2 regions of the Aquabacterium olei genome follow, and region 1 is predicted to be linked to the other one. Evidence: predicted binding sites of a transcription regulator. Region 1 holds the regulator's gene; the other holds the start of a gene.
The links. The regulator FliA, encoded in region 1, starts transcription of late flagellar genes. The targets are predictions, from matches to a motif close to CTAAAGTTTNNNNNNNNNNNGCCGNTA.
Positions count from the first base shown of each region.

Region 1 (4,994 bases):
ACTGGTGGCCTTCGACCTGGCCGAGGGCATCGAGCGCCTGTCTGATCTCGTGAGCTACATGCCCGCACGCGGCCTGCCGCTGCGCCATGTCGATGCCAAGGGCTCATGCGCCACCCTGCTCGACGCCCTGGCGGAAGCCGCGCCGCAGGCCGACGTCATCCTTGTGCACGCCACGGCCAGCGAAACCGTGCGCCTGTTTGCCGAGCGGGCCCGCGGCCAGCACGTCGTGCCCCTCGTCTACAGCCGTGATCGGGCCGAGAGCCTGCGCGATGCCTACGCCGCCGTGAAGCTGCTGGGGCAGCGCGGCGGGTGGCCCACCTACGATCTGCTGGTGTGCGCCCCCGAGTCATCGCCGCTGGCCGACGAGATCGCGCACCGCCTGTCGCAGTGCGCCGATGCCTTCCTCGGCATGGCGCAGCGCAGCACGGTGCGCCTGGATGCCAATGAACCGGCCGAAGTCGAGCCCACCGGCCGTCTTCAGGAACTGGCGGCCACCCTGCTGCGCGGTGCCCTTCAGCACGCGCTCAGCGACGCCGCATTCGACCACCTGATGTCCCCCGGGGCTGCGCTGCCAACGTGCGCCACCCCCGCGATCAACTGAAAACACGGAGCCCGCATGTACACCGCCAAAGGACGACTCGACCTCGACTCGATGCTCCGTCAGTACAGCCCGCTCGTGCGTCGTCTGGCGCATCAGATGATTGCCAAGCTGCCCGCCAACGTCGAGATCGACGACCTGATCCAGGTGGGCATGATCGGCCTGACCGATGCCCTCAACCGCTTCGATGCCGGGCAGGGCGTGCAGTTCGAGACCTTTGCCACCCAGCGTATCCGCGGTGCCATGCTCGACGAGTTGCGCGGCGCCGACTGGCTCAGCCGAGGCACCCGCAAGCAGCAACGCGACATCGAGTCCGCCGTCCACCGGCTGGAGCAGCGCCTGGGCCGCGCGCCGCAGGAAAGCGAGATCGCCAAGGAAATGGGCATGGACCTGGGCGACTACCAGGAGATGCTCGGCAAGGTCCGCGGCACGCAGCTCATCTACCTCGAGGACATGAGCGGCGAGGACGGCGACAACGACTACCTGGACCGCCACGTGGCCGACGAGGGCAATGACCCGCTGAGTCTGCTGCAGGATCACCGGATGCGCCACGCCCTGGTCGAGGCCATCAAGCTCCTGCCCGAGCGCGAGCAGTACGTCATGAGCATGTACTACGAGCAGGACATGAACCTGAAGGAAATCGCCGCGGTGCTGGGCGTGACCGAATCACGGGTTTGCCAACTGCACAGTCAGTCGATCGCGCGGTTGAGGGTCAAATTGCGCGAGTGGTAAGGCGTCTTTTATCCCCTCCCGCCTGCCCTCTTTCCAAGGTGCCCCATGCTGATGTCCTTCCGTCGCAAGCCCGTTGCCTCCGTCGAGCCTGCGTCTGTCGAGCCGACTCAAGGGCCTGGCAGTGAGGTTCATGCTCTTGCCCAGACGCTGCAGCAAGACACCAGCGGCCTCGGTCGCGAAGCCGCCGAGTTGCGCGGCACACTCGAAGACACGGCCGCTGTTGCGCGCCGTCAGTCCGAAACCCTGACACACCTGCTGCGGCAGTTGCAGGACATCGTCCGCTCGCAGGACCAGATCAGCGTCGAGACGCACGGCAGCCAGGGCGCGATGCAGCAGGCACGCGAGAGCGTGGCCCACGTCGGTCGCGAGGTGGCCGGTGTGGTCGACACCCTGCATCAGGTTTCCGATGCGGCCCGGCAGATCACCCAGGTGGCCCTGCAGACCCGACTGGTGGCCTTCAATGCCTCCGTCGAGGCCAAGCGCGCGGGCGAGGCCGGGGCCGGCTTCTCGGTCGTGGCCGATGCCGTCAAGGACCTCTCCACGCAGGTCGAATCCATCTCGAAGGCCATCATGAGCACGGTGTCGCAACTGGATCAGCGCATCCAGTCGCTGGCCAGCGACCTGAGTGACTCGGCCGCAGCCGATGCCCGCACCAGCGATGGCCGCGTGCGCTTCCACCACGCGCTGCAGGCCGTGGAGCAGGGCGTGCAACGCATCAACGGTGCGGCTGACGCCAGCCGCAGCCTCTCGAGCGGCATCACCGAGCAGGTGGGCGTGATGGAAGGCGAGGTCCGCCAGACGCGCGACGTGCTCGACGTGGCCGTGCGCCGCAGCGAGAGCGTGCTCGGCGTGTCCGAGCGGCTGATGGACCACCTTGCCTCGTGCGGCGTGCGCACGGCCGACTCCCCCTACATCGACCTGGCCCAGCAGACCGCCGCCCGCATCAGCCAGGCGCTCGAAGCGGCCGTGGCCGCCGGGCGGGTGACCCTGGCCGACCTGTTCGACGAGGCTTACAAGCCGGTCGCCGGCAGCGCCCCGGCTCAGCACCTCACGCGCTTCAACCGCCTGACCGACGAGCTCTTCCCCGAGGTGCAGGAGCCCGTGCTGAACACGCTGCCCGGCGTGGTGTTCTGCATTGCGGCCGACCGCAACGGCTACATCTCGACCCACAACCGCGCCTACTGCCATCCGCAGCGCCCCGGGGATGTCGCCTGGAACACCGCGCACAGCCGGTGGCGTCGCGTCTTCAACGACCGCACCGGTCTGGCTTCGGCGCGCAACCAGCGCCCCTTCCTGCTGCAGACCTACCGCCGGGACATGGGCGGTGGTCAGTTCGTGCTGCTGAAAGAGGCGGCCGCACCCATCGTGGTGCAAGGGCGACACTGGGGTGGCCTGCGCCTCGCCTACCGGTTCTGATCACTGCTCCGGACTGGAGCGTGACACGTCGGATGAGCTTGGGCAACGTCTCAAAATGTTGCATATTCACTCAAGTTGGTGCGGGTTTGTCCGAAATACATGAGGCCGTCGTCCCTTTCGGAAGAGGGCCTCATCATGTCTACACGCTTGCCCGCTTCTGTCTCCTCGTTGCCTGCATCCCCTTGGTATCGCGGCTCTGACGCCGTCGTGCTGGTAGCCATCGGCGTCACCTGGCTCGGGGCGCTCGCCTACACCGTGTCCTACGGGGGGCTGGCGCTGACCTTCACGGTCGGCCTGCTCATCCTGCTTGCCGGCCTGGGGGTGTCCCGCGCCTCCAATGGCCAGGCGCTCAGCCAGTGCGTGCTGCCGGTGCTCGGCATGGCCATGGTGGCGCTGCTCATCCACACATCCCGGGGCCACAACGAGGCCCACTTCGCCGTGTTCGCGTTCATGGCCGTGCTGGTGGTGTACCGGCGGTCGATGCCCGTGGTCCTCGGGGCCGGTGCCATCGCCGTCCATCACCTGAGCTTCAACCAGTTCCAGGCCTGGGGCTGGGGGCCGATCTGCTTCACCGAGCCCAGCTTCATGCGCGTGGTCGAGCACGCGCTGTACGTGGTGGCCGAATCGGCCATCCTGCTGTTCCTGGCTGCGCGGGCGCGGGCCGATTTCCGCGTGGCCGAGCAGCTGATGAACGTGGCCGAGCGCATCCAGGGTGAAGATGGAACCGTCGACCTCTCGGTGGCCCACGAAACACCCGCCAGCCCGGTCACGGCCAAGATGTTCGCCGCATTGCGTCACATCGAAGACGCCGTGAGCGAGGTGCGTGTCGCGGCCCAGGCCATTCAGCAGGCCACGGGCGAGATCGCGGCCGGCAACCAGGCCCTGAGCGCACGCACCGAACAGGCCGCGGCCAGCATCGCCGAGACGGCCTCCTCCGTCGAGCAGATTGCGGCCACCATCAAGCAGACCACCGACCATGCCCACGAGGCCAATACCCTGGCCGGCAGCGCCTCGCGCGTGGCGGGGCAGGGCGGCGATGCGGTGCACCAGGTGGTCGACACCATGACCGGCATCCAGCAGGCGAGCCGCAAGATCACCGACATCATCGGCGTCATCGATGGCATCGCCTTTCAGACCAACATCCTCGCGCTGAACGCGGCGGTGGAGGCCGCCCGCGCGGGTGAGCAGGGGCGCGGCTTTGCGGTCGTGGCCGGTGAGGTGCGCACCCTGGCGCAGCGCAGCGCCGAGGCCGCCCGCGAGATCAAGCAGCTCATCACCAGCAGCGTCGAACAGGTGGACACGGGCACGGCCCTGGTCGGCAACACCGGCACCATCATCGGTGACGTGGTCGAGCAGGTGCGCCGCGTGACCGTGCTGGTCGGCGAGATCACGGCATCCAGCTCCGAGCAGAACAGCGGCATCGGTCTGCTCAACAGCTCCATCAACCGGCTCGATGAGGCCACGCAGCACAACGCCGCGCTGGTGGAGGAAACGGCCGCCGCCGCAGCCAGCCTGCGTCAACAGGCCGATGCCCTGGTGGCCTCGGTCTCCGTGTTCCGCACCGTGCGTTGAGTTTCAGCGCCGCATGTGAAAAGGCCAGCATCAAGCGGGCCTTCTACATGGTGCAGCGCGGTCAGGCGCTCAGCCGATGCGCCCCAGCAGCAGGTACTCCATCAGCGCCTTCTGCACGTGCATGCGGTTTTCGGCCTCGTCCCACACGACCGACTGCGGGCCGTCGATCACGTCGGCCTCGACCTCTTCGCCGCGGTGGGCCGGCAGGCAGTGCATGAACAGCGCGTCGGGCTTGGCCACGGCCATCATCTCGGCATCGACACACCAGTCGGCAAACGCCTTCTTGCGCGCCTCGTTCTCGGCCTCGTAGCCCATCGAGGTCCACACGTCGGTGGTCACCAGGTCGGCGCCACGGCAGGCGTCCATCGGGTCCTTGAAGACCTTGTAGCAGTCCGGATTCGAGACACCCGCCACGGCCGGATCCACCTCGTAGCCATTGGGTGTGCTCACGTGCACCGTGAAGCCCAGCAGCTCGGCTGCCTGCAGCCAGGTGTTGGCCATGTTGTTGCCGTCGCCCACCCAGGCCACCACCTTGCCCTGGATCGAGCCGCGGTGCTCGATGTAGGTGAAGATGTCGGCCAGAATCTGGCAGGGGTGGTATTCGTTGGTCAGCCCGTTGATGACCGGCACGCGCGAGTTGGCCGCGAACTTCGTCAGCTTGGCCTGCTCGTAGGTG
Region 1 is NZ_CP029210.1:1,108,399-1,113,392, forward strand. Features, by position in the region: gene DEH84_RS04905 (MinD/ParA family ATP-binding protein) at 1-601, shown strand, start outside; gene DEH84_RS04910 (RNA polymerase sigma factor FliA) at 617-1,330, shown strand; gene DEH84_RS04915 (methyl-accepting chemotaxis protein) at 1,376-2,746, shown strand; gene DEH84_RS04920 (methyl-accepting chemotaxis protein) at 2,915-4,318, shown strand; gene argF (ornithine carbamoyltransferase) at 4,388-4,994, opposite strand, start outside.

Region 2 (4,994 bases), 1.9 Mb from region 1:
GCCGGAGACCAGCGACTTCACCTGGCTGTAGGCCGAGATCTTGGTCTGGATCTTCGACACCTGCTCCTGCAGGCGCGTGATCGGTTGCCGCTCCAGCGCCACCAGCTTTGTGACGATTCCTTCCGCGTCCAGGCCGCTGCCCACGCCAAGCGAGGACAAGGTGCCCGCAGAGCCCGAGATGGAAGAGGTGGTCGCCATGGCGGTGATCCTTCAGAGACGGACGAGGTGCACCGCGCGGCGGCGGTGCTGCTCAGGAAGTTGTCGGCTGCGGATCGCTGAACTTGAGCGAAGCGGCGGGACGCTGATCAGCCTTGCAGCAGCTTCAGCACCTGTTGCGGGAGCTGGTTGGCCTGGGCCACCATGGCATTGCCGGCTTGCTGCAGGATCTGGGCGCGTGACAGGTTCGCGGTTTCGGCGGCGAAGTCGGCATCCATGATGCGGCCGCGGGCGGCGGACTGGTTCTCGACGTTGACCTGCAGGTTGGCAATGACCGCTTCAAATCGATTCTGCGCTGCGCCAAAGCTTGCGCGGTTATCGTTAATTCGAGTAAGTGCTTCGTCGATGACGTTGATGGCGGCGTCGATGTCTGTGCCGTCGATCGCAGTCGTTCCATCGTCTCGAACGCCACCGATCGAAATGCCCTGTGCATCGTCCCCATAACTCAACACCGCGGTCTGCAGCACCGCTCCATCGGCCAGAGCCGCACGGGTGGCGGCGACGGTGGATGATGCATCTGCCTTGTTGGCATCGGTTGCCCCTGCGCCATACAGATCCACTGCATCAATGCTGATGCGGTCGTCGTTTGTCGTGCCTGCGCCTATCTGGAAGTCAAGGGTGCCGCTGGTGCCGTCGAACAGCTTTTTTCCATTGAACGAGGTGCCATTGATCGTGCGGCTGATCTCAGCCTGAAGCGCCAGGAACTCCTTTTGAAGGTTGGCTCGGTCACCCGTGCTGTTCGTGGCGTTGCGTGATTGCACAGCCAGTTCGCGCATGCGCTGGAGGTTGTCGCCGATCTTGCCGAGCGCCCCTTCCGCGGTCTGCGACATCGAGATGGCGTCGTTGGCATTGCGCACAGCTACGTTCATTCCACGAATCTGGCTGTTCATGCGTTCGGCGATGGCCATGCCGGCGGCGTCGTCCTTGGCCGAGTTGACTCGCATGCCCGAGGAAAGGCGTTGCATGGAGATGGCCAGCGAGTTCTGAGAAGAGTTCAGGTTGCGCTGTGCGTTGAGCGACACGATGTTGGTATTGATCGTCTGGGGCATGATGCACTCCTACAAATGTTCATGACGTCCGATCACCCGATCGGTCAGCCTACGCAGGCCTGAAAACGCAATGACGTTGTGGCGACCTGTTGAGCACAAGTATTCGGTCGAATGGCCCCCGGGACTCCCGTGAAAAGCAGGGCGAAAGTGCCCTTAATGAAAAGAGAGAAGCCGCGCACCGGTGCTTCGGTGTGCGGCTTCTCGCGGCATGAAAAAAAGCCGGCCAGGCCGGCCTAGTTGTCGATCAGCGCAGCAGCGACAGAACCTGCTGAGGCAACTGATTGGCCTGGGCGATCATCGCGTTGCCGGCCTGCTGCAGGATCTGCGAGCGCGACAGGTTGGCGGTTTCAGTTGCGAAGTCGGCGTCCATGATGCGGCCCTTGGCGGCAGACTGGTTCTCGATGTTGACGTTCAGGTTCGAGATGACGGCCTCGAAGCGGTTCTGGGCTGCCCCGAAGGATGCGCGCTTGTCGTTGACGATGTCCAGGGCCTTGTCGATCACGTCGATCGCAGCGTCGATACCACCGCCTACGTCGGTCACGTCTGTGCCAGCGGAATCCTTCGAGGCGATGCCGATGCCGGCAGATGCAGTCCATTGACCAGCTGTGGAGCCTGTGCCGGACGTGATCGTCGCCATGATGGCTTGCGCGGCGGTGTCCCGAGCGGCGTCGGTCGTGGCATCGTCATACGCGTCGGACAGCGTCGTTGCGTCCGTCTTGCTTGTGGCTGCGCCTGCAGTGCCGCCGGACAAGTTGGCACCTGCGACGGTGATGCGGTCTTCTGCGGTGGTGTTTGCGCCCACCTGGAAGGCCAGATCTGCACCCTCCGAAGTGAACAGCTTCTTGCCGTTGAACTTGGTGCCGTTCAGGGTTCTGTCGATTTCCTTTTGCAGTTCCACGAATTCCTTCTGCAGGTTTGCCCGGTCGCCGGTGCTGTTGGTCGCGTTACGCGATTGCACGGCCAGTTCACGCATGCGCTGCAGGTTGTCGCCGATCTTGCCCAGCGCGCCTTCAGCGGTCTGAGCCAGCGAGATGCCGTCGTTGGCGTTGCGCACAGCGACGTTCATGCCGCGCACTTGAGAGCTCATGCGCTCGGCGATGGCCAGGCCGGCGGCATCGTCCTTGGCCGAGTTCACGCGCAGACCCGACGACAGGCGCTGCATTGAGGTGGCCAGAGAAGCCTGGGCGGAGCCCATGTTGCGCTGGGCGTTGAGCGAAACGATGTTGGTGTTGATGGTTTGCGGCATGGTGAAACTCCTGAAGCTGCAATAACGACCGGCGACTGCGCCGTAAGGTTTGGCTTTGTGGTGGGTTGTGACACCCGCCTTGCCCGACGCTAGTCAACCTGTGCACCTGTGAAGCCATGGGCGTCGAGGGTGGGTCGGCTAACCGGACCGCGATGCTGTGTCAAGCACCGTTGATTCAGTTTTCGACCGCTGCAGCCACTACTTGAGTGACTTTTTTCGCGCTATTTGCGGCTTCTGTTCGTCGACTTCGTGCAAGACGAAGAAACCTTATCGGCGCCCACTGGAGTGACTTGAGACCGCGTTGGTCGATTTCAGGCGTTCCGCCAGATCCCGGTAATACGCCGCAGGTTCTGCCTGTCCCAGGCTCTCATGGAAGACCATCAGGTTGTGCGCCGCCAGATGGGAACCGCGTCCCGCGACGCTGCCCTCGAGGTCCAGTGTGTCTCCAAGTTCCAGACAGCGCTGCCAGCTGGACTCGATCACCGGCAGGATGACCGACGCCTCGCTGGGCGCCGCAACGGCCTGGCTCAGCAACAGATCCCCCAGGGTGAAGAAGAAGTCGGCCGAGTGCATCCAGTAGGGCATTTCCTGTTCAGCGAGGGCCAGGGCATCGGCCAGTGCGCCCACCTGCTTCATCACGAAGAGATGCCGAATCAACAGATCGTGCCGCCAGGGTGCGCCGGGATCGCAGCGTGCCCAGGCCTGCACATAGGCAGCGTGGGCGGCCTCGAACCGATCGTGGACCTCGTGGTCCTTGCCAGCCTGATACAGCAGGTAGGCGTTGTCCGGCTCGCTCTGCAACGCACGCTGAAGAATCAGGGCATTGCGGTTCCCTTTGTGGTCCATCGCAGCGCGTTCATAGCCATCGTGGCCCAGCGTGACTGGCAGGCGGACAACGGGCAGGGCATGACGTGGTTGTTCATGGATGAGACCCTCATACTGGATGCCGCGTGGCAGCACCCGGGAGATCCAGCTGCCCGCATGGGCCGACACCCCTGAAGTCGAGGTGTCGAACGAACTGTTCACAAACAGCGCCCCCACGAAATCTGGATGCTGTTGTCGCAGTCCGGCCAGGGCCTCGCCGCCGCTGTCCAGCCACTCATCGGCATCGACCACGATGTTCCAGTCAGCCTGACTGTGCGCCAGTGCGGCATTGCGCGCCGCGGAGAAGTCGTCCACCCACTGGAAATGGTGCACTTCGGCGCCTGCCGCAGCCGCCCGTGCCGGGGTGTCGTCTTCCGAGCCGGTGTCCAGCACGATCATCTGATCTACCCAGGGCCGAAGGCTGTTCAGGCAGCGCTCGATGCAGTGCGCTTCATTGCGGGCAATGAGGACCAGGGCGGTTCTGTACATGGAATGTGTCTTGCAAAAGCAGGATTGATCACGGCTTGTCCATCCAGCATTCCATACTATGGTGTGCGCACCGTCAGCAAAGTGAAAAAAGATGGACCAGCCGTCAAGTGATCGAGGATTGGTGTGGGTCTGCGCCCGCAATGCCGCGCCATATGTCGAGCGATGCGTGCGCAGCCTCGCGGCGCAACAGGACGCGGCGTTCGATGTGCTCTTCGTGGACGATGCCTCCAGCGATGACACCGCGGGCCTGGCCGAGCGTGCGCTGGCTGCCAGCCTGCCAGGCCGGCACCGGGTCGTGCGCAGCCCGGAGCAGCGGGGCAAGGCCCGGCATGCCTTCGAGCTGCTGCGTGGCGCCACGGGCTACACCTGGATCGCCGTGGTCGACGGGGATGACGCGCTGATCGATCCCGACGCCCTTCACGCCATCGCCCGGGCCTATCAGGACGGCTTCGATGTGGTGTGGACGGACTTCGAAACCGACACCGGCGTGGCGGACGGCAATGGGCCGCTGGATCCGTTCGACTCTCCTCGGCGTCAGGGCTGGGCCAGCAGCCACCTCTTCAGCTTCCGACAGTTGCTGATCCAGCGTGTGCCGGATTCCTATTTCAAGGACGAGTCCGGCGCCTGGCTGGATTGCGCATGCGACATGGCGATCGCCTACCCCGTGCTGGATCAGACCCGCAGGTACCTGTTCCTGCCTCGCGCCGCCTACCGCTACACCACCACCAACCCCTTGTCACACCACGCTGGACATGGCGGCCTGAGCTCGCCCCGACAGCGCGAGCGTGCCGAGTGGGTACGCAGTCAGGCGCCCTTGCCCTGCTGGCGGCCGGTGCATGAGCACCGCCCCTCGATGGACCACGGGCTGGGTGTGAAGCTGCATCAGATGCACGTGTCCACCGCGCAGTGTTTTGCCCGGCTCGACGCGCTGGAGCGGCAGGTGGCGCAGATGCCCTTCCGTCAGCTTGCGCTGGAGCGTCTGGTCCAGCGCGAGCACATCCCCTTGGCCTGGCTGGTCCAGCTGGGCGGATGGGCGCTGGACGTCGGCATGCTGAACCATCTGGCAGACACGCTGGATGGATACCGCCAGCCGCGCGTCCTCGAATTCGGTTCAGGGCGGGGTTCGCGGG
Region 2 is NZ_CP029210.1:2,989,234-2,994,227, reverse strand. Features, by position in the region: gene fliD (flagellar filament capping protein FliD) at 1-198, opposite strand, end outside; gene DEH84_RS13420 (flagellin N-terminal helical domain-containing protein) at 306-1,265, opposite strand; gene DEH84_RS13415 (flagellin N-terminal helical domain-containing protein) at 1,510-2,511, opposite strand; gene DEH84_RS13410 (glycosyltransferase family 2 protein) at 2,779-3,864, opposite strand; gene DEH84_RS13405 (glycosyltransferase family 2 protein) at 4,031-4,994, shown strand, end outside.
Region 2: the regulator FliA is predicted to act here: its motif matches at 2,692-2,718, upstream of DEH84_RS13415 (flagellin N-terminal helical domain-containing protein).